4 regions of the Streptomyces sp. NPDC088246 genome follow, and region 4 is predicted to be linked to each of the others. Evidence: riboswitches for the same ligand, from Rfam matches in the RefSeq annotation. Region 4 holds a riboswitch; each other region holds the start of a gene.

Region 1 (5,595 bases), on a different contig from region 4:
TACACCGGACCGCGCTGCCCAGCGGTGTCGAGGCCTGGCTCGTGACCCGGTACGCCGACGCCCGGCAGGCGCTGGCCGACACCCGGCTCTCCAAGAACCCGGCGCACCACGCCGAGCCGGCGCACGCCAAGGGGAAGACAGGCATCCCGGGCGAGCGCAAGGCGGAGCTGATGACGCATCTGCTGAACATCGACCCGCCCGACCACACCCGGCTGCGCCGCCTCGTCTCCAAGGCGTTCACTCCGCGCCGGGTCGCCGAGTTCGCGCCGCGGGTGCAGGAACTGACGGACCGCCTCATCGACCGCTTCATCGCGGAGGGGAAGGCGGACCTCATCCACGACTTCGCGTTCCCGCTGCCCATCTACGCGATCTGCGATCTGCTCGGCGTCCCGCGCGAGGACCAGGACGACTTCCGGGACTGGGCGGGCATGATGATCCGCCACGGCGGCGGCCCGCGCGGCGGGGTGGCCAGGTCGGTGAAGAAGATGCGCGGCTATCTCGCCGAACTGATCCACCGCAAGCGGGAGAACCCGGGGGACGACCTGATCTCGGGGCTGATCCGGGCCAGCGACCACGGCGAGCACCTCACCGAGAACGAGGCCGCGGCCATGGCCTTCATCCTGCTCTTCGCCGGGTTCGAGACGACGGTCAACCTCATCGGCAACGGGGTGTACGCACTGCTGCGCAACCCCGCACAGCGCGAGCGGCTGCAGCACTCCCTCGACGCGGGGGAGAGCCATCTGCTGGAGACCGGGATCGAGGAACTGCTGCGGTACGACGGTCCGGTGGAGCTGGCGACCTGGCGGTTCGCCACCGAGCCGCTGACGCTCGGCGGACAGGACATCGCGGCCGGCGACCCCGTGCTCGTCGTACTCGCCGCAGCCGACCGCGACCCGGAGCGCTTCGAGGACCCCGACACGCTCGACCTCGCACGGCGTGACAATCAGCACCTCGGATACGGGCACGGCATTCACTACTGCCTGGGAGCACCGCTCGCCCGACTGGAGGGACAGGCCGCGCTCGCGACGCTTCTGAGGCGCCTTCCGGATCTGCGGCTTGCGGTGGAACCTACCGATTTGCGGTGGCGTGGCGGGCTCATCATGCGTGGATTGCGCACTCTGCCGGTGGAGTTCACACCCGGGTCCGCCCCGGCACAAAGTGACGCTCCGTCAACTCTGTGACTTTCACGTGATCTGTGCTGCATCGACTTGTGACACACGTTCGAGTCCCGCTAGGTTCACCGTTCGACTCACCAGTCACTCGTCAGTCACACGGAAGGCAACCCCATGGGCTCCGCGAACGGCAGACACCGTCGCCCTCGTCAGGCACCCGCCATCGTCGTCGCCGCGGGCGTGACCGGATCGGCCATCGCCATCCCGCTGCTCGGCGCGGCCGGTGCGCACGCGGCCGACGCCACGACCTGGGACCGGGTGGCCGAGTGCGAGAGCGGCGGCATGTGGAGCGCCGACCTCGGCAACGGCTTCTACGGCGGTCTGCAGTTCTCGCAGGAGACCTGGAAGGCGTACGGCGGCGAGTCGTACGCCCCGCGTGCCGACCTCGCCAGCCGCGCGCAGCAGATAGCCGTGGCCCAGAAGGTCCTGGATGACAAGGGCCCGCATGCGTGGCCCAGCTGTGCGGTCATCTCCGGCCTCGCGGTGGACGGGACGCTGCCGGGTGTCGACCCGGGGTCCGCGTCCTCGGCCGAGCCGACGCAGGGCGCGGAGCCGGCTGACGGTGCGCCGGCGGCCCCGTCCGATGGCGCCACGCCGTCGGACAGGGCCTCGGGCGGTAAGGGCGGCTCGAAGGACTCGAAGGGCTCGAAGGGCTCGAACGGCGCCGGCAAGTCGGCCGGCAAGGCCAAGGCGTCCGCGAAGCCTTCGGCCACCGCGTCGGCCACTCCGTCCTCCCGGGTGCCCGATTCATCTGACTCGTCCGGATCATCCGATTCGCCCGGCGGTGTCGGTGGCAAGCACCGTGGCGCACCGGCCCCTGAAGGGAGCCGGGACGCGAACGGCGGTGACCGCGAGTCGGGCCGCCATGCCTCCCGCGGCGACGCCGACGCGCGCGACGCGGGCGCTTCGGCCGTCGACGGTACGTACACCGTGCACCCCGGCGACAACCTCTGGGCGATTGCTGACGCACAGAAGGTTCCTGGTGGCTGGCCCGCGCTCTATGAGGCCAACAAGGATGCCGTCGGCTCCGATCCGGACCTCATCCTCCCTGGCCAGAGCCTCGACCTCGACGTGAAGGCCGAGTGAGGGCAGTCTGAAAATCGGCTAAAAGAGCCCCAAAAACAGGGGTAGTTCAGAGACCTATGTCCGCTTATGTGTAAGTGAGACATGGGTCTCTTTGCGTCAACTGGCGTGTCGCGCCCGGGTGACCCTTCCGCACCGCTCCCACCTGCGGAAACGACGGTTCCTCAGATGCAAGTAGGGGAAGATTGTCGGATGTGTCCGTCTTTGAATGTGAGGGTTGCGTATGTTTACGGTCGGAACCGCTCGCACCGCGGGCCCCGTCGACCGTCACGCCGAATCCTGCCGTCGGTCGAAGGGAACAGACGCGTAAAGCGCCGTAGGCAGGAGCGGGGGACCCAGGTAAGCGCCGGGCCCGATCGTCGAAAGACGCATCAGGACCGGCTTGGGGTGAAGTCGCGTGCTAGGACGTGCGACCGGGCAACTCACTTGGCCCGAACCCGACAGCTCACCTCGTAGGCGTCGGTGAGGAGAAGTTCCATGCTGCTTTCCAGCAAGGGCAAGCACCGCCGCCCGTCCAAGGCCGTCCGTATCGCCACGCTCGCCGGTGTCGCCGGTACCGCTGTCGCCGTACCGCTGATGGGCGCGACCGGCGCCTCCGCCGCCTCCGTCGCCACCTGGGACGCCGTCGCCCAGTGCGAGTCCGGTGGCAACTGGTCCATCAACACCGGTAACGGCTACTACGGCGGTCTGCAGTTCTCGCAGTCCAGCTGGGCCGCCGCCGGTGGTACGCAGTACGCCCCCCGTGCCGACCTGGCCACCAAGGCTCAGCAGATCGCCACCGCCGAGAAGCTCCTCGACATGCAGGGTCCGGGTGCCTGGGGCTGCGCCGGTGCCGGCAACCTGACCAACGACGGCGTCGACCCGGGCGTCGACACCGGCTCCTCCTCGAACTCCACCTCCAGCTCCAACGCCACCGCGCAGAAGAGCACTCCGGCCGCGCCGAAGCAGCAGGCCCAGCCGGAGAAGACCGAGCGCACCGAGGCTCCGGCCGCCTCCCGCTCGGACCGCTCCGCCGCCCCGCAGGCCGAGTCGAAGAAGACCGTCACCACCCCGACCGGCGAGAAGGTCAAGAAGGGCGACGGCGAGTACAAGGTCGCCTCCGGCGACTCCCTGAGCAAGATCGCCGCCGACCACAAGGTCAAGGGCGGCTGGCAGCAGCTGTTCGAGCTGAACAAGGACATCGTCAAGGACGCCGACCTGATCTACCCGGGTCAGCAGCTCCACCTGACGAAGTAGTTCAGGCTCACCCCCCCCGAGCACCCCGGCCCGGCGCGCAATCCCCCGTATGCGCCGGGCCGGGGTTTCTGCGTGACGCGTCACCTCTGTCCGACGCGTCACCTCATGTGTGGCGTGTCACTCCTCTATAGAGGGCGCCGTCTGTCGCGTATAGAGGGCGCCCTCTGTCGCGCAGGGGGTGCCGATGACGGGTGATCGTTCAACTGTTGTAGTTACTGACCAGTAAAATTCTGACCGTTTGCCCGGCAATGCGCGCTCTTGGGTCCTTTTTCGTCCCAGGGGACGGGCGGTCGTCCGACTGAGCGGGCCGGGCCGGTTAGGCTCTTGTCGCAAGGCCAGAGTGACCCTGCACAACCAGTGTCATATCCCAGAAGGAGATGCCTCGTGCCGTCCATCGACGTCGTCGTAGCCCGGGAAATCCTCGACTCCCGGGGGAACCCCACGGTCGAGGTCGAGGTTGGCCTCGACGACGGCAGCACGGGTCGTGCTGCCGTGCCGTCCGGCGCCTCCACCGGTGCGTTCGAGGCCATTGAGCTTCGCGACGGCGACCCCAACCGTTACCAGGGCAAGGGCGTCGAGAAGGCCGTCCTCGCCGTGATCGAGCAGATCGGCCCGGAGCTCGTCGGCTACGACGCGACCGAGCAGCGGCTGATCGACCAGGCGATGTTCGACCTGGACGCCACCGAGAACAAGGGCTCGCTCGGCGCCAACGCCATCCTCGGCGTCTCGCTGGCCGTCGCCCACGCCGCCTCCGAGGCCTCGGACCTGCCGCTGTTCCGCTACCTCGGTGGCCCGAACGCGCACCTGCTGCCCGTCCCGATGATGAACATCCTCAACGGTGGGTCGCACGCCGACTCCAACGTGGACATCCAGGAGTTCATGATCGCCCCGATCGGCGCGGAGTCCTTCTCCGAGGCCCTGCGCTGGGGCGCCGAGGTCTACCACACGCTGAAGAAGGTCCTGAAGACCAAGGGTCTTTCGACCGGTCTCGGCGACGAGGGCGGCTTCGCGCCGAACCTGGAGTCGAACCGTGCTGCCCTCGACCTCATCCTCGAGGCCATCAAGGAAGCCGGCTACGCCCCGGGCAAGGACATCGCGCTCGCGCTCGACGTCGCCGCGTCCGAGTTCTACAAGGACGGCAAGTACGAGTTCGAGGGCAAGTCCCGCTCGGCCGCCGAGATGACCGAGTACTACGAGGAGCTCGTCTCCGCGTACCCGCTGGTCTCCATCGAGGACCCGCTGTACGAGGACGACTGGGCCGGCTGGAACGTCATCACCGAGAAGCTCGGCGCCAAGGTGCAGATCGTCGGCGACGACCTGTTCGTCACCAACCCGGAGCGTCTGGCCCGCGGCATCGAGGAGGGCTCGGCCAACGCCCTGCTCGTCAAGGTCAACCAGATCGGTTCGCTGACCGAGACCCTGGACGCCGTCGAGCTGGCCCAGCGCAACGGCTTCAAGTGCATGATGTCCCACCGCTCCGGCGAGACCGAGGACGTCACCATCGCCGACCTCGCCGTCGCGGTGAACTGCGGTCAGATCAAGACCGGCGCCCCGGCCCGCTCGGACCGCGTCGCCAAGTACAACCAGCTGCTGCGCATCGAGGAGATCCTCGACGACGCCGCGGTGTACGCGGGCCGCTCGGCGTTCCCGCGTTTCAAGGGCTGAGCACCGGCCCTTCGAGGGCCGAGGGCCCCGGCCTCCGTCCGTCCCCGCACTCGGTCCCGTACCGTGTGCGGGGACGGACGTGCGTAATGGGGAGGCGGACACATGGCCGCGAAGGACCGGGACCGGTTCTCCACCGCGACCCGGCTGCGGCTGCTCGGCGAGCAGACCGCCGCCCGCGTCTACCGGTCGCAGAGCCGCCGTCAGGCCCGCCGCTCCCGGCTCACCGGCCGGGCGGCCTTCCTCGCCCTCGTCGTCTGCTCCCTGGTGGTCGCGCTCGCGTACCCGATGCGGCAGTACGTGTCGCAGCGGGACGAGATCGCCGACCAGGAGCGTATGGCGCAGGAGGCCGCGGCCCGCACCGAGGAGCTGCGCGACGAGAAGGCGCGCCTCCGGGACGATGCGTACATCAGGCAGCTGGCCCGCAAGCACCTGCACTACC
Region 2 (5,595 bases), on a different contig from region 4:
GTCCATCCCGGCGAGGAGTGGCTGTACGTGCTCGCCGGACACCTCCGGGTCACGCTCGGGGACACCGTGCACGATCTCGCCCCCGGTGACAGCGCGCACTTCGACTCGCTCACCCCGCACCGGATCGCGGCCGTCGACCGTGACGGTGCCGAGCTGCTCTTCGTCCACACCCTGCTGCAGAGCCCCGCCGCCGAGCTGTGCCTCGGCAGCGGCATCCACCATCGCTGAGACCGGTCCGTCCGGTCACCAGAGAGGACTGTCATGTCCGATTCAGAGAACTTCGACCCGCTCGGGTCCAAGAAGAACTACGAAGCCCAGGAGCGGAAGTTTCCGCGCGGCGTGGTGATCCGACTGTTTGCCTACCTCATCGCCGGACACATCTTCGCGGCCTTCCTCTACCTGCTCTTCGCAGTGGCCGGCAAGGGCTGACCACCGCCGACGGGCAGGTGTGGCTATGCCTCGTCGAGGAGCCGGCCGCGCAGCTGCTCACGGGTCTCGGGCGTGAGCTTCAGGCCCTCGGAGAAGTAGCGGTCCGTGCTGCCCCAGGTCTCCTCGATGGTGGCGAAGGCCGCCGCGAGGTAGTCGGCGTGGGCGCCGAAGAGCGGATTGAGCAGCTCCATCACCTCGGCCGACATGCCGTCCGCCGAGGTGTCGTTGCGGCGCACCTTGTAGCGGCGGTGGGCGTCGTTCGACTTCAGGTAGTCGGCCTCGATGGCGTCGCGCTCGACACCGACCGCGAGGAGGGACACCGCGATCGACAGACCGGCCCGGTCCTTGCCCGCCGCGCAGTGCATCAACGCGGGAACGCTGTCCTCGGCCAGGGCGTGCAGAACCCGGCTGTGCTCGGCGGTACGGTCCCGGATGATCGCGCGGTAGGAGGAGATCATCCGGTTCGTTCCCTTGCCGTCGGCCAGGATCGAGCGCAGCTGGTCGAGGTCGCCGTCGCGGACCATCCGCCAGAACTCGGCGCCGTCGGCGGGGTCGGAGAGCGGGATGCTCACATTCCGTACGCCAGGCAGCTCCACATCCAGGCCGTCGAGCCGGTGGTCGGCCGCATTGCGGAAGTCGAAGACCGTGTGCAGACCGAGACCGCCCAGGAAGGCGGCGTCCTCGGCGGTGGCGTGCGCGAGGTGACCACTGCGGAAGAGCCGCCCGTACCGCACCCGCCGGCCGTCCACGGTGGGCAGTCCGCCCACATCGCGGAAGTTCCGGACACCCGCCAGCTCGGGTTCCGTCGACGGGATCTGCGGCAACTGCTGCGTCACAGTGACTCCTGGAGTGTCTGGCGCCGGCGCGAGTCGCCGACAAGGCCACTCCCGCGACGATACGACATTGATTCCTCAGGCAATCATCTTGGTCATTGCTTGTCGATACTTCCGCCAACCCCGGTACTCCTGCGGCAAATCCGCCCGGTGAATTCCTTGCAAGGCCGTTGCCCACCCACCGGCAATGGTCGATGATGTGCGGGACTGTTGGAATGTGGGGATGCGATGATCGAGACTGGCGACAAGGGCCGGACCTGGCTGCTCACCGGGGCGAGCAGCAGCTACGCACTGCGACTCACCGAGCGGGACGAGCTGGTCCATCTGCACTGGGGGCCGCGGATCCCCCTTACTGCGGCCGAGGCCCTGGCCGCAGCACCGGAGCCACCCTTCAGGGGCTTCGAGTCACAGCTCGACGGCCGCGAGGAGTACCCCGTGGAGGGCGGCCCCCGGTTCGTCCGCCCGGCCCTCTCGGTACGCACCCCTGAGGTCCGCGGTACCGAGTGGGCCTTTGCCGACGCCACGGTGGACGGAGACGAACTCCGTATCGGATTCACCGACTCGGTGCACCGGCTCGTCCTCACCCTGCACTACCGGATGCGGGACGACTCCGATGTGATCGAGCGCTGGGCCAACGTCGCCCACGCCGGGCCGGACGGTCCGCCGCTGGAACTGCTGCGCGCCGACGCGGCAGCCTGGGTGCTGCCCGCCCGCGACGGCTGGCGGCTGAGCCGGCTGCACGGACGCTGGGCGGCGGAGTCGCAGCTTGCACGGGCGGAGCTGACGTACGGCGAGAGTGTCATCTCCAGCAGGCGCGGCCACACCGGGCACCAGTACCTGCCGTGGGTCGCACTCGACGCCGACGGTGCGGCAACCGAGGAGAGCGGCGAGGTGTACGGCTGCGCGCTCGGCTGGTCCGGGTCGTGGCGGATTTCCGTACAGCAGCTCCCCGATGGGCTCGTACAGATCACCGGCGGCGCCGGCTACGACGACTCGGGGTTGCTGCTGCTCGCGCCGGGCGAGTCGTACACCACCCCCGTCTTCGCCGGCCTGTGGAGTGCGGAGGGGTTCGGCGGGGCGAGCCGGGCCTGGCACGCCTGGCAGCTGGCCCATGTGATCCCGGACGCACAGAGCCTGCGGCCGGTGCTCTACAACTCCTGGGAGGCGACCGGCTTCGACATCTCGCAGGAGCAGCAGCGCGCCCTCGCCGAGCGCGCCGCCGTGATGGGCGTCGAGCTGTTCGTCGTGGACGACGCGTGGTTCGGGCAGCGCACCAGCGACCGGGCCGGGCTCGGCGACTGGACGCCGAATCCCGACCGCTTTCCCGGCGGACTGAAGCCGCTCGCCGACCAAGTGCACGGACTCGGCATGCAGTTCGGTATCTGGGTCGAGCCGGAAATGGTCAATGCCGACAGCGATCTCTATCGCGCACACCCCGACTGGGTGCAGCATTTTCCCGGGCGGGCGCGGACTGAGTTCCGCAATCAACTGGTGCTCAATCTGGCCCGCACCGATGTGCAGGACTATCTGTGGGAGCAACTGGACACGCTGCTCTCCAGTACGCCCGTCGACTATGTGAAATGGGACTTCAACCGCAGCTTCACCGATGCGGGCTGGCCGGGTGAGGAGTATCAGCAGAAGCTCTGGGTCGAGCATGTGGACGCCCTGTACGCGCTGATCGACCGGCTCCGGGCCGCGCACCCCTCCGTCGCCTTCGAGTCCTGCTCGGGCGGCGGTGGCCGGATCGACCTGGGGATTCTGTCCCGTACGGACCAGGTGTGGACCTCGGACAACACCGACCCGCTCGACCGCCTCACCATCCAGGAGGGCTTCGGTCAGATCCATCCGGCCCGGGTGATGGCCGCCTGGGTCACCGACAGCCCGAATGTCCAGCTCAACGACAGGGTCAGCTCGCTGCGGTTCCGTTTCGTGAGCGCGATGGCCGGTGTGCTCGGGGTCGGTGGGGACCTCGCCGACTGGAGCGAGGACGAGCTGGCCGAGGCGCGGACCTGGGTGGATCTCTACAAGGAGATCCGGCCGGTGGTGCAGCACGGCGCGCTGTACCGGCTGCGCGCCCCGCGCGACGGACTCAGCGCGGTCCAGTACGTCCACGGGGACGAGACCGTGGTCCTGATGTGGCTGGAGGCGCAGAGGTACGGGGAGCGGCCCCCGGCCCTGCGGTTGCGCGGGATCGACCCCGCAGCGACGTATACCTGCCTGGACACGGGGGCGGTGCACCACGGTTCGGTACTGCTGCATCAGGGGCTGCACACCGGGCTTCGGGGGGATCTCGATGCGAGGGTGCTGAGGCTCCGACGCGAATGATGAGCGCGACGTGTCCGTAATAGGTGCATTTAACTCAATATGCCCCGCTTATATGGGAGATGGTCGCCTTCTCGTGAGCGGAATCATATCCGTGACGGTGTGTGCTGGCGGGGCAGTCGGGTATTCCGTGCGCGGCACGGAAAGGCAAGATCCTTAATCCACGGAGTGTGACCGGAATTCCGCGCCGATTTCCGAGCGCGGATTCCGGTGCGGAACCAGTGGCTTGTTATCGCTGTCCCGACTCGCTTACGGTCACCGTCAATCCGGACGGACCGCCTAATCCTGCCGCCGCCCGGAATTCGCACCCACTCATCGCGTGGCAGGAGCGGGGGAACCAGGTAGGCCGCCGATCGGAGAAATCCGGCCGGCTAGGGGTGAAGTCGCGCTCGGCGCGGCCGGGCATCTCCAGCCCGAACCCGACAGCTCACCTCGCAGGCGCCGGAGAGGAAGCACGTCATGCCCATATCGGGTAAGCATCGTCGTACGAAGTCCAGCGCCATCGCCCGTGGCATCGCCGCCGCAGGCGCCGGTGGCGCCGTCATCGCACTGCCGCTGCTCGGCGCCACCGGTGCCCAGGCCGCGCCGCAGTCGGCCCCGACCGCCGTGCCGCAGTCGGCCTCCGCCGCCACGCACGCCGCCCCGGCCAAGCCGGTCGCGCAGAAGCAGGCCGCCACCACGACGTACTCCGTCGTCTCCGGCGACTACCTGTCGAAGATCGCCACCGAGCACAAGGTCAAGGGCGGCTGGCAGAAGCTTTACCAGGACAACCGCAAGGTTGTCGGTGAAGACCCCAGCCTGATCCTCCCGGGCATGAAGCTGACGCTCGGCGGCAAGGCGTCGGGTGACGCCGCGTCCACCGGCGCCGGCGCCGGTGCGGCCCTCCCGTCGAAGGCCCCCTCGGTGCCCTCGTCGATCGTGGAGAAGTCCGCCCCGGCCAAGTCCGCCCCGGTCAAGGTCTCGACGGTCACGGAGTCCAAGACCTCCGCCCCGGCCGGACAGAGCAACAGCTCCGGCTACAGCCACCCGGTCCCCGGCAACCACACCACCGGATACCGCGCCTCCGGCTCCAACTGGTCCAGCGGCAGCCACACCGGCATCGACTTCCCCGTCTTCACCGGCACCAGCGTGAAGGCCATCACCTCCGGCACCGTCGTCACCGCCGGCTGGGGCGGTGCCTACGGCAACCAGGTCGTCGTCAAGCACGCCGACGGCCACTACTCGCAGTACGGTCACCTGTCCTCGATCTCCGTCTCCGCGGGTCAGGCCGTGAGCACCGGTCAGCAGGTCGGCCTCTCCGGCGCCACCGGCAACGCCACCGGCCCGCACCTGCACTTCGAGGTCCGCACGGGCCCGGCGTACGGCTCGGACATCGACCCGATCGCCTACCTGGCTTCGCACGGCATCTACGTCTGAGCCGAACGGCCGGGCAGTTGAGCAACAAAGCATGAACTGAGCAACACAGAAGGGGCGGTGCGCGGCGGCGCACCGCCCCTTCTGCTTATTCCCCCTTTACCAAAACCTGACCGGGTGGTCTATCTCACCACCCGTCAACCCCTTAATACGGTCGCGTAGGTCACATTCGGCGGTGCAGGATAAGCGTTTGTGGCAGACGATTCGAGAAAAAATCAACGTGGCGTCATCAACCGACATGGCGTCATCGGGTCGTACGCAGCGATTGGCGACAGCTTCACCGAGGGAGTCGGCGACCCCGGCCCGGACGGAACCTTCGTCGGCTGGGCGGACCGTTTCGCGGTACTTCTCGCGGACCAGCTCCCGGACTCCGATGCGGGGACGAGCACCGAAGGCTCCACTCACGGGAATTTCAGGTACGCCAATCTCGCCGTACGTGGACGCCTCCTCGACCAGATCGTCGAGGAGCAGGTGCCGCGCGCCAAGGAGCTCGCACCCGACCTGGTGAGCTTCTGCGCGGGCGGCAACGACATCATCAGGCCCGGCACCGACCCCGACGACGTGGCCGAGCGCTTCGAGCGCGCGGTCGCCGAGCTGA
Region 3 (5,595 bases), on a different contig from region 4:
CGGCATGGCACGCGACGCGGCACGCCAACGACACGTCGCCGCAGTCTGGGGAAGCCCGTACGGACCGGGATACGCGCCGGGATACGGGCAGGGATACGGGCAGGGGTATGTGGCGCCCGGGCGCGGGCCGTCGGCTCGTGCCAAAGCACAGGCCAAGGCCAACGGCAGGGCTGCCGCCCGCGCCGTCGCCGAGTACGAATCGTTCGCGACATCGCTGGCCTCGCTGCGCCGACAGGCCCGCCGCGGGGCGGCGGGCCCGGACTTCGCCGAGCGCGAGCTGGAGCTGCTGCATCATCTCTGGCAGCGCAGGGACGTGGCCGCTCCCGCCCTGACGTACGCGGCGCATGCGACGGGCCGCCTGCGCCCACACCGTCTTCCGGCGGCCCCCTACGCATACCCGTTCCCGCAGCACACGCAGTACGGCGGCTACGGCTACAACCCCTATCTGGCCCCGCACCGACCGCCGCCACCGCAGTAGCACAGCGCTCCAGGGGTGCTCGCGAACAGTCGTCCGCGATCCGTGGACGGCTGGTCCGCCCTCGTCAGGCGGATGCCTCGGTGAGGTCCGCCAGTTCCTGCTCGGTCAGCGAGAGGTCGGCGACGGCCACCAGCGCGGGCAGCTGCTCGACCGTACGGGCCGAGGCGATCGGCGCGGCGACGGTCGGCCGGGACGCAAGCCACGCAAGCGCGACGGTCGCGATCTCCGCTTCGCGCTCCTGGGCGACCTTGTCGAGTGCCGCCAATACCTTCTGTCCCCGCTCCGACTCCAGGTACTGACCGGCCTTCTCGGCCCGCGCGCTCTCCACCGAAGCACCCGGACGGTACTTGCCGGTGAGGAAGCCGGAGGCCAGGGCGAAGTACGGGACGGCGGCGAGCCCGGCCCGGGCGGCCGTGTCCTGGAGCTCACCCTCGTACGTGTCGCGGGAGACCAGGTTGTAGTGCGGCTGCAGGGCGACGTAACGGGCCAGCCCCTCGCGCTCCGAGAAGTCCAGGGACGCCTGGAGCCGCACAGGGCTGATGTTGGAGGCGCCGATCTCCCGGACCTTGCCCTCCTTCACCAGCTGATCGAGGGCGGTGATGATCTCCTCTACCGGGACGGTCTCGTCGTCGAAGTGCGTGTAGTACAGATCGATGTGGCCGGTGCCGAGCCGACGCAGCGACTCCTCGGCCGCGGCCTTGATGTTCGCGGCGGAGAGCCCCTTGTACGAGGGGTGGGCGCCGACCTTGGTGGCGACGACGATGTCGGAACGGTTGGAGCGTGCCGCGAGCCACTTGCCGATGACGGTCTCCGACTCGCCGCCCTCGTTGCCCGGGATCCAGGCGGAGTAGGCGTCGGCGGTGTCGATGAAGTTGCCGCCCGCCGCGGCGTAGGCGTCCAGCACGGCGAACGACTGCGCCTCGTCGGCGGTCCAGCCGAAGACATTGCCGCCCAGGGCGAGCGGGAAGACCTGGAGGTCGGAAGGGCCCAGCTTACGAAGAGAACTCATATCTCGGTCAACGGATTCCCGCGGGTCCGCTATTCCGGCAGACCGGCAGCCCTGACGTCGGGGGGTGAGCGTCAGGACTGCCGGGGTTCAACGGCCGGTGAACCGGCTCGGATCACGAAGGCCGGGAGGCGGCCGGCGGATCAGGGGTTGAGGCCCTTGCCGCGCAGCCAGGCCATCGGGTCGATGCCCGTGCCGTCGGGGGTGTGGACCTCCAGGTGGAGGTGCGCGCCCGTGACATTGCCGGTCGCGCCGACCCGGCCGATGGTCTCACCGGTGGTGACCTTCTGGCCGACGCTGACGCCGATCGAGGACTGGTGGCAGAACCACAGCTCCGTACCGTCGTCGAGCTCCAGCACCGTGCGGTAGCCGTACGAACCGGAATAGCCTGCCGACTTGATGGTGCCGCCGTGTACGGCCTTGATCGGGGTGCCGGCCGGCGCCGCGAAGTCGAGGCCGGTGTGGTGGCCGGAGGACCACATCGGGCCGGCCTGGCCGAAGGTCGAGGTGATCGTGTACGAGGAGGTCGGGATGGCGTAGCTGGCGGCGAGCTTGGCGAGCCGCAGGGCCTCGGCCTTCGCCTTGGCTTCCTCCTCCGCCTTCTTCTTCTCGGCGGCGGCCTTGGCCTCGGCCGCGTCCTGCTGCTTCTTGGCCTCGGCGGCGGCCTTCTCCGCGGCCGCCTTCTCCTGCGCCGCCTTGGCCTCGGCGTCGGCGGCGTCCTGCTGCTGCTCGGCCTGCTGGAGGATGCGGGCCCGGAGTGCCTCGCCCGCGTCCGTCGTGCCCTGCTCGGCCTCGGCGGCGGTGAGGCCGGCGGTGGTGAGCGGGGCGGCAGCGGCGGCGGCCTCGGCCTTGTCGGCCTCGGACTCACCGGAGAACAGGGAGCCCACGCCGGGAAGGGACTTGGCGTCGGGGAGGTTGTCCGAGATGGAGTCGGGAAGGGAGATGGAGACCGGCGGCTTGCTCTGCGCGGTGGCCATGCCGCCCGCGCCGACTGCCGCGATGACACCGACCCCGAGCACCGTGGAGCTACGGGCAAGTCCGTTGCGCTGCTTGGCGACGCGGTGCTTGCCACGTACGGGGCGGACGGACTCCTCGGTGGGGTTCCACTCGTCCCAGCTTCTGTCGGGCTCAGCGTTGCCGTCGGCGCGGAATTCGCTGCCGAACTCACCGGCGAAGTCGCCGCCCGTCTCGGCGCCGAACGCCGTTCCCGTCCCGGCGGTTCCGTAGTCGGAGCCGAAATCGGTTCCGAACTCGGAACTGAACTCGGGGTTGAACCGAGAGGGGGCCTCGGGGGCAGGCTTGTTGGACGCCACGGGGGCGCACTCCTTTCCTTCCTTCTCGCCTACCGGGTTAGCTGACGGGTTCGGAGCAGGAAGGTCTCCTACGGGCCCCTCTGCCTCTCACGAGACACAGGTGTCCGATTCACCCCATGTAGGTGGTTCCCCGGTTCCCTTGCGGAATTCGGCGCTCGCGCACGGTGCCGCCACTGACGACGGCTGGGACGACCGCGCTGCGTTATCGAACGTTAATAGACACACGGGTCCGATTCCAAGCTGTTCCCACTGATCGTTCAGGTCTTTGGCCTGGACTTTACGGGACACAACCGGGTGGAATCGGACGAGTTGATCGCCTCTCAGCCATTACCCGGTTTCTGACGTTGCGTCAAATGTTATGCGGAGAGACGCCTTTCGGTTACGTACGGTGGCATCCCGCGCCCCAAGGCCGCACCCCCGGGCCGCGCGAAACACGCACGAGGCACCCGCCCGCACGAAGCACCCGATTCATGCGAAGCACCCGCCCCACCCGTCACATCGTTTCCAGGCCCACGATCTTCACGGTCCTGCGCCGGTCCGGCTGCCCCTCCGCGGGACGTACGACCGCGAGCAGCGCCATGTCGTCGGTCGTCTCGCCGCCCGTGTGCAGCCGCACGTCATCGGTCAGCGCGGACAGCAGCTCCTCGGGCCCCGGAAAGATCCGCCCGTGCAGCCGGGCCGCCGGGTCGTAGAAGACCCCGTCGGCGTTCCGCGCCTCGGAGAGGCCGTCGGTGTAGAGGAGCAGGGTCGTCCCCGCCGGCAGATCCCACTCGTCCGCCCGGTCGGGCCACACCCCCAGGTCCATCCCGAGCGGCAGCGCGGGCACCGTGGACCCCAGCACCTCCACCGCCCCGTCCGGATGCAGCAGGATCGGCTCGGGGTGACCGCGGTTGACGATCCGCACCCGGGACACTCCGGACGGGATCTCGGCCAGTACGGCAGTGATGAACCCCTCGACCGCGTCCAGCCCACCCCGCGCCCCCTCCCGCGCCAGCGCCCGCTCCAGCCGCTGCGCCACGCCCTCCAGCGAACGCTCCTGCTCGGCCGCCTCCCGGAACGCCCCGATGACCACCGCCACCGACTCCACGGCGCCGAGCCCCTTCCCCCGCACATCCCCGACCACCAGGCGCACCCCCTGCGGGGTGTCCGCCACGGCGAACAGATCCCCGCCGACGTACTCGTCAGCCTGCGCCGCCTCGTACCGCGCCGCCACATGCAGCCCGCCGATCCGGTCGGACGGCTTCGGCAGCACCGCCCGCATGGCGGTCTCCGCGATGACCCGCGCGGAGGCCAGTTGCTCATTGCCGCGCCGTACGACCGCGTTGATCACGACCGCGAGGACCGAGACGGTGGCCAGGGTGAGCAGCTCGATGAACGGCACGACCAACGGCAACGGGTTGCTGTACAGCCGCAGCACGGTGACGGCCACCATCGAGGCAAGGCCGGTACAGATGGTGCCGGGCAGCGAGAAGAACGGCGCGGCGATCAGCGGCGCCGCCACGAACAGCGGAATGGCGGTGAAGACCGGCGGGGTGAGGAGATCGAACACCAGCCCGCCGATGATCATCAGGGCGGGCAGCATGCGGACGAACCGCCGGGAACGGGTGCCATCCTCGGCATGTCTGCCGCGCCGCTTCAGCCGCTTCCACACCTGTGGTCTCCTGCCCGGTACGCGCGCGGCTGCGGACGGTACCGCGCCCCACCCCCAGGCTCGCCGGAGCGGAGCCGTGCGGCGACTCCTCATCGACCAATGGGGGTACATGCATGGCACAGCTCACACACCGCCCGGACCCGCTCCTGCATGGGCCCGCAGACCGGCCGCCCCACGCCCCGGAACGCGACGCGGAAATGAATCAGGCCCGGCACGCTGCATGCGTGCCGGGCCTGATTCTTCAGTAGCGGGGACAGGATTTGAACCTGCGACCTCTGGGTTATGAGCCCAGCGAGCTACCGAGCTGCTCCACCCCGCGTCGGTAAACACAACTCTACGGCATGTCCGGCGCACGAATGACCACTCGGCGAATCATGGCCACTCGGCGCCCGGTCCGTGCGCCCCTCGTGGTGACGGCGAACAGCGCGGCTCCCGCCCCCTCGGTTCGTCTCGGTGATACGAGGAGTGGCCTTCAGTTCGTCTCGGTGATGCGAGGTGTGGTCTTCCCGTTGACCGCCGGGGGCTTCATCGGGTTCGCACCGCGTTGCAGCGAGTGGAGGATCGCCAGCCCCTGGCTGACCACGCCCGCCGCCATCTCGTTGACACCATTGGTGCCGTTGAGAACGGTGAGGTCGGCCCCCGACATGCCACGGGCGGCCGCGTCGGCCAGGGCGGGCAGGTTCTCCACAATGCGGTTGGCCGCGATGAGCTCCTGGTTGCCGTCGCGCAGCGAGGTGGCGCGCACACTGTTGGCGTCGGCCTGCGCCTGGGCAAGGGTCCGTTCGGTGTACGCGCTGCCGTCGGCCTCGAACTTCACCCGGTCACGGGCCGCTTCCGCGAGAGTGCGCTGACGGTACGCCTCGGCATCCGCCGGACGCCGGACCTCCGCTTCGAGCCGTTGTGCGGCGAGTGCGGCCTGCCGCTCGGCCAGCGAGGTCTGCTCCTCGATGACCTCCTGCGAGGCCCTGGCCTGGGCGAGCGGTCCGGCCTGCGCAGCGCGGGCGTTGTACTGCTCGGTCTCGGCGAGGAAGCCGGCCCGCTTGATCGCGGTGTCACGTTCGTACTCCGCCTTGAGCGCGGCGGCCTGCTGCTCGCGCTGGCTGGCTTCCTGGTCGGCCTTGGCCTCGGCGATCCGGGCCTGGCTGGC
Region 4 (5,595 bases):
TCGGCGCCCCATTCGGCGTACCCCGCGGAGAGGACGACCAGGCCCTGGACACCGTGCTCGCCGCAGTCGGCGACGGCCTCCGGAACCCGGTCGGCGGGGACGGCGACGACCGCGAGATCCACCTGTTCGTCGATCTCGCCGACGGAACGGTGGGCAGGGACACCGTCGATCGTGCCCTGGCCGGCGGCGAAGGCGCGGTTCACCGCGTACGTACGGCCGGTGAAGCCGGCCCCGAGGAGGTTGCGCAGGACCGTGCGGCCGACCCCGCCGGGAGTACGGCCCGCGCCGATGACGGCGACGGATCCGGGGGCGAGCAGCCGTTGCACGGAGCGCGCCTCGGCCCGCTGCTCACGGCCGCGCTGCACGGCGAGCGACTCGGCAGTCGGTTCGAGGTCCAGAGTGAGGTGGACGGAGCCGTCCTCGAAACTCCGCTGCTGGGTGTACCCGGCGTCCCGGAACACCTTGATCATCTTGTTGTTTGCGGGCAGCACCTCGGCAGCGAAGCGGCGGATGCCGCGCTCGCGGGCGACGGCCGCAATGTGTTCGAGGAGCGCCGATGCCACGCCCCGGCCCTGATGCGCGTCCTGAACGAGGAAGGCGACCTCGGCCTCGTCGGCGGGCGCGGAAGCGGGCCTGCCCCGCTCGTCGATCCGGTCGTAGCGGACGGTCGCGATGAACTCGCCGCCGACCGTGACCGCGAGCCCCACCCGGTCGACGTAGTCGTGATGGGTGAAGCGGTGCACGTCCCTGTCGGACAGACGCGGGTACGGGGCGAAGAAGCGGTAGTACTTCGACTCGTCGGAGACCTGCTCGTAGAAGCTGACCAGCCGTTCGGCGTCGTCCGTGGTGATGGGCCTGATCCGGGCGGTTCCTCCGTCGCGGAGGACCACGTCCGCTTCCCAGTGGTCGGGGTACGCGTGATGCGGACTCTGCTCCGGCGAGGGCTGCATGCGCAAAGACTACGGCTCCGTCAGCGGTCGCGTAGGTCTTGGGGCCGGGGCAGTCTGAGGGGGCCGATCTGCGGTGGAGCACGGGTTGTGGGCGTTCCGCAGGCCGGCCGGAGCATCGCGCACCACATGAGAGACTGGTCTAGACAACCATTGATTCGTGAAGGGCAGAACCATGGCTGAGCGCCGCGTCAACGTCGGTTGGGCCGAGGGCCTGCACGCCCGCCCCGCTTCCATCTTCGTCCGTGCCGCTACGGCTTCCGGCGTCCCCGTGACGATCTCCAAGGCCGACGGCAACCCGGTGAACGCCGCCTCCATGCTCGCGGTGCTCGGTCTCGGCGCGCACGGCGGCGAGGAGATCGTGCTCGCGTCCGAGGCCGACGACTCCGAAGCCGCCCTGGACCGTCTGGCGAAACTGGTCGCCGAAGGGCTCGACGAGCTTCCGGAGACCGTCTGAACCATTTTCCGCAAGAGAGCCGCGGCACCCTTATTGAGGGCTGCGGCTTTTTCGCATCCCTGACCCGGGACGACCGGAGCAAATTCAGGCAACCCAAAGGAAGCCCTCGAAGAATTACGACTCTTTGCATACGGCGTAATTGTTAATTCCGAATGCCCGCGATATTTGCGGAATGTTGCGAAGTCCTCACCCGGTCGGCGCGGCGCAGCCGGTGCGCGGCCGCGGCCCTTTCGGCGTGCCGGGTGGCCAGTGCCCTGGCCCGTTCCGCGTCACGCCGCGCCACCGCGTCCACAATGGCCCCGCGCTCGGCCCAGGAGTCCACCGGGCGGGCCGACTGCTCGACCGTGTACATCCAGGCGATCTTGTGGCGGAGCTGGGTGAGCAGCCCGATCAGGCCGGGGCTGCCGCAGGCCTGCGCCAACGTCTCGTGGAACCAGCCGCCCAGCGAGCGCAGATCCTCCCCCTCGCCGCGCCGGGCCCGTTCCTGGCCGAGCCTGACCAGACCACGCAATACCTTGAGATGCGCCTCGGTGCGGCGCTGCGCGGCGCGGGCGGCGCCCAGCGGCTCCAGCAGCATCCGGACCTCCAGGAGGTCGGCGGCCTCCTGCTCGGTGGGCTCGGCAACGCAGGCGCCCGCGTGCCGGCGGGTGACCACGAACCCCTCGGACTCCAGGGTGCGCAGCGCCTCCCGTACCGGGACACGGGAGACCCCGTAACGGCGCGCAAGCAACTCCTCGGTGAGCCGGCTGCCGCGTTCGAAGACACCCGAGACGATGTCGTCACGGATTGCCATGCATACCGAATGCGCCGGAATGCGCATGTCCGAACCTCCGCCTTAATCCCCGCGAAACGCGGCCGACCGACGCCTGCTCTGTGACCCTATTGCAATGCGGCCGAATTTCCGATGCCGGGTGGAAATTCATGAATATCTTTTGGCCACGGGACGGTTCGGGGAGCAGGTACCGCAGGCGGGCGCGGGGGCCGGGCACGGCGAAGGCCCCGGCGTGCGGGGCCTTCGAAGGGGTGCTGCGAGTGGAGCGTCGGTCAGACGTTGACGCCGTGGGCGCGCAGGTACGCGACGGGGTCCATGTCGGAGCCGTACGACGGCGTGGTCCGGGCCTCGAAGTGGAGGTGCGGGCCGGTGGAGTTGCCGGTCGAGCCGGAGAGGCCGATCTGCTGGCCCGCGCCGACGCTCTGGCCGACGGAGACGCCGATCAAGGAGAGGTGGCCGTACTGCGTGTACGTGCCGTCCGTCATCCGGAGCACGATGTTGTTGCCGTACGCACCTCCCCAGCCGGCCTCGACGACCGTACCGGCGCCGACGGCGACGACGGAGGTACCGGACGCGGCGTGGAAGTCGATGCCCGAGTGACTGCCTGAGGACCAGAGCGAGCCGCTGGACTTGTAGCCGGTGGTGACGTACGAACCGGCGACCGGGAGCTGGAAGTAACCCAGGCGGGTGCGTTCGGCGGACCGGGCGGCGCGGGCCTTCTCGGCGCGCGCCTCGGCCGCGCGCTTCGCGTCGACATCGGCCTTCTTCTTGGCTTCGGCCCTCTTCTTGGCCTCGGCCTTCCGCTGGGCCTCCACCTTCGCCTTCGCCGCGACATCGGCCTGGCGCTTCTGCGCGTCGGCCTGGGCCTCGATCTGGCCGGCGAGGGTGCCCTCGATGGCGATGACCTGGTTCAGGCCGGTCTCGCTGACGGAGGAGTCCGCGGCGAGGGCCGGAGAGGCCATGCTGCCTATGACGCCGGTGGTGGCCAGAGCGGCGACGCCGGCGATCTTCGCGCTGCTGCGCGTCAGTCGGCTCGGGGCACGATGCTTCCCGGTGGCACGGGTGAACGCCATGAAGTGGCTGATCCTTTCCTTCCTTCTCGCCTACCGGGTTAGCTGACGGGTTCGGAGCAGGAAGGTCTCCTACGGACGCCCTGGCCCCATCCGGGCTCAGGCATCCGATTCACCCCAGGGACTGCATGGGTCCCCGGCTCCCCAGGCTCGCGCCTGACGGGGACTCGGCGATGGCTGCCCGGTACGTCACGGATGCGGCATACGAGTGACGGACAGCCCAGCCGACGCTAAGCGGGGTGACTTACATTCACCAAACGGACAGGCCGTTTTGTAGCGCATCCCACAGGGCAGACAGGCAACCTCCCTACCGAAATGGACAAAAAGGAAGACTCCGGAGAGATTTCGCTCACAGGAGTCTTCCTTTAGTCCCGATATGCGGACATATGACGGGTCGATGGGCCGGCCGTTGCCTTCGGCGCTCGGTCGAATGTGAAAGTCGACCGGTGGACTGTTACACGCAACGGGCCGGCCGGGCGGGGGTCGCCCGCCTCTGCCCGGACGGTCGTCCGGTGTCGGGTATGCCCGTCAGCCGGCCACCACCGACACCTCTCCGATGCCCAGGGCCCGGACCGGCTCCTCGATCTGTGACGCGTCACCGACGAGGATCGTGACCAGCCGGTCACCCGGGAAGGCGTTGACCACCGCAGCGGTCGCCTCGACCGTGCCGGTCTCCGCGAGCCGGGCGTACAACTGTGCCTGGTAGTCGTCCGGGAGATGCTGCTCGACCTGGTCGGCGAGGGTGCCCGCGACCGAGGCCGCCGTCTCGAACTTCAGCGGTGCGACACCCACGAGGTTCTGCACGGCCGTCTCACGCTCTTCATCGGTCAGCCCCTCGGCCGCCAGGGTCCGCAGGACCGTCCACAGGTCCTTCAGCGCCGGTCCCGTGGATTCCGTGTCCACCGATCCGCTGATGGCGAGCATGGCGGCACCGGTCGCCCCCGAGGCGGAATCCGGGGCCGACGACCGCAGCACCTGGGCGAAGGCCCGTACGCCGTAGGTGTAGCCCTTCTCCTCGCGCAGCACACGGTCCAGCCGGGAGGTGAGCGTGCCGCCCAGGCAGTACGTGCCCAGCACCTGGGCCGGCCACACGCTGTCGTGCCGGTCGGCGCCGATCCGGCCGATCAGCAGCTGCGTCTGCACCGCGCCCGGACGGTCGACGATCACCACTCGGCCGGTGTCGTCGGCGGTGATCGGCGGGGCGGGACGGGGCTCCGCGGTGTCTCCCGACCAGTCGCCGAGGGTATCGGCGAGCAGGGCGTCCAGGTCGATGCCGGTGAGGTCGCCGACGACCACGGCGGTCGCCGTGGACGGCCGGACGTGGGCGTCGAAGAAGGCGCGCACGGCCGCCGAGTCGATCCGCTCCACCGTCTCCTCGGTGCCCTGGCGCGGGCGCGACATCCGCGCCGCGGCCGGGAAGAGCTCCTTGGAGAGCTGCTTGGCGGCTCGCCGGGCCGGGTTGGCCTGCTCGTGCGGGATCTCGTCGAGCCGGTTGCGTACCAGCCGTTCGATCTCGCTGTCGGCGAAGGCGGGCGCCCGCAGCGCCTCGGCGACCAGCGCGAGCGCCTTGGCCAGCCGGGAGGCCGGGACCTCCAGGGAGACCCGGACGCCGGGGTGGTCGGCGTGCGCGTCGAGGGTGGCGCCGCAGCGCTCCAGCTCGGCGGCGAACTCCTCGGCGGTGTGCTTGTCGGTGCCCTCGGACAGCGCCCGCGACATGATCGTGGCCACGCCGTCGAGGCCCTCGGGCTCGGCGTCCAGCGGGGCGTCGAGGAAGATCTCGACCGCCACGACCTGCTGGCCGGGGCGGTGGCAGCGCAGCACCGTGAGGCCGTTGGGCAGGGTGCCGCGCTCCGGCGCGGGGAAGGCCCAGGGGCGGGCGAGGCCGGGGGCCGGCTGCGGGTGGTACTGCATCGAAACTCCAGTCGCGGCAGCGTCGGTCACTTGTCCGCTCCTTCGTGCGCGTCGGTGTCGTCGGCGCCGTCGGCGCCGGTCTCGGTGTCCGCTGCGTCTGCGGGCTCGGCCGATTCGACCGGCTCGTAGACCAGCACCGCCCGGTTGTCGGGGCGCAGCTGGGCCTTGGCGACCGCCTGGACCTCTGCCGCGGTGACATCGAGTACCCGCCGTACGGCGGTGAGGGCGAGCTGCGGGTCGCCGAACAGCACGGCAAACCGGCAGAGTTCGTCGGCGCGGCCCGCGACCGTACCGAGCCGGTCCAGCCACTCGCGCTCCAACTGGGCCTGCGCGCGTTCCATTTCCTCGGGCGTGGGGCCCTCGGCGGCGAACCGGGCAAGCTCCTCGTCGACCGCCGCCTCGATCTGCGGCACCTCTACGCCGCCGGACGTCTTGACG

What was found. Region 4 has a riboswitch for cyclic di-AMP ahead of ACIPEK_RS19695 (M23 family metallopeptidase). Riboswitches for the same ligand answer to the same signal wherever they lie in the genome.
Region 1: another riboswitch for cyclic di-AMP. It lies ahead of ACIPEK_RS26350 (transglycosylase family protein); the one in region 4 lies ahead of ACIPEK_RS19695 (M23 family metallopeptidase).
Region 2: another riboswitch for cyclic di-AMP. It lies ahead of ACIPEK_RS14720 (peptidoglycan DD-metalloendopeptidase family protein); the one in region 4 lies ahead of ACIPEK_RS19695 (M23 family metallopeptidase).
Region 3: another riboswitch for cyclic di-AMP. It lies ahead of ACIPEK_RS38050 (M23 family metallopeptidase); the one in region 4 lies ahead of ACIPEK_RS19695 (M23 family metallopeptidase).

The regions. Positions count from the first base shown of each region.
Region 1 is NZ_JBIURV010000020.1:115,115-120,709, forward strand. It holds gene ACIPEK_RS26340 (cytochrome P450) at 1-1,181, shown strand, start outside; gene ACIPEK_RS26345 (transglycosylase family protein) at 1,287-2,258, shown strand; cyclic di-AMP (ydaO/yuaA leader) riboswitch at 2,558-2,729, shown strand; gene ACIPEK_RS26350 (transglycosylase family protein) at 2,733-3,491, shown strand; gene eno (phosphopyruvate hydratase) at 3,876-5,156, shown strand; gene ACIPEK_RS26360 (septum formation initiator family protein) at 5,259-5,595, shown strand, end outside.
Region 2 is NZ_JBIURV010000009.1:25,323-30,917, reverse strand. It holds gene ACIPEK_RS14740 (helix-turn-helix domain-containing protein) at 1-228, shown strand, start outside; gene ACIPEK_RS14735 (DUF6126 family protein) at 262-429, shown strand; gene ACIPEK_RS14730 (tyrosine-protein phosphatase) at 453-1,265, opposite strand; gene ACIPEK_RS14725 (alpha-galactosidase) at 1,491-3,587, shown strand; cyclic di-AMP (ydaO/yuaA leader) riboswitch at 3,884-4,038, shown strand; gene ACIPEK_RS14720 (peptidoglycan DD-metalloendopeptidase family protein) at 4,044-5,000, shown strand; gene ACIPEK_RS14715 (SGNH/GDSL hydrolase family protein) at 5,190-5,595, shown strand, end outside.
Region 3 is NZ_JBIURV010000049.1:16,545-22,139, reverse strand. It holds gene ACIPEK_RS38060 (PrsW family intramembrane metalloprotease) at 1-478, shown strand, start outside; gene ACIPEK_RS38055 (aldo/keto reductase) at 543-1,487, opposite strand; gene ACIPEK_RS38050 (M23 family metallopeptidase) at 1,628-2,797, opposite strand; cyclic di-AMP (ydaO/yuaA leader) riboswitch at 2,809-2,961, opposite strand; gene ACIPEK_RS38045 (PP2C family protein-serine/threonine phosphatase) at 3,291-4,379, opposite strand; tRNA gene ACIPEK_RS38040 (tRNA-Met) at 4,694-4,767, opposite strand; gene ACIPEK_RS38035 (SPFH domain-containing protein) at 4,921-5,595, opposite strand, start outside.
Region 4 is NZ_JBIURV010000013.1:113,643-119,237, reverse strand. It holds gene ACIPEK_RS19710 (GNAT family N-acetyltransferase) at 1-950, opposite strand, end outside; gene ACIPEK_RS19705 (HPr family phosphocarrier protein) at 1,123-1,404, shown strand; gene ACIPEK_RS19700 (GntR family transcriptional regulator) at 1,547-2,224, opposite strand; gene ACIPEK_RS19695 (M23 family metallopeptidase) at 2,449-3,249, opposite strand; cyclic di-AMP (ydaO/yuaA leader) riboswitch at 3,263-3,429, opposite strand; gene ACIPEK_RS19690 (M16 family metallopeptidase) at 3,775-5,157, opposite strand; gene ACIPEK_RS19685 (M16 family metallopeptidase) at 5,184-5,595, opposite strand, start outside.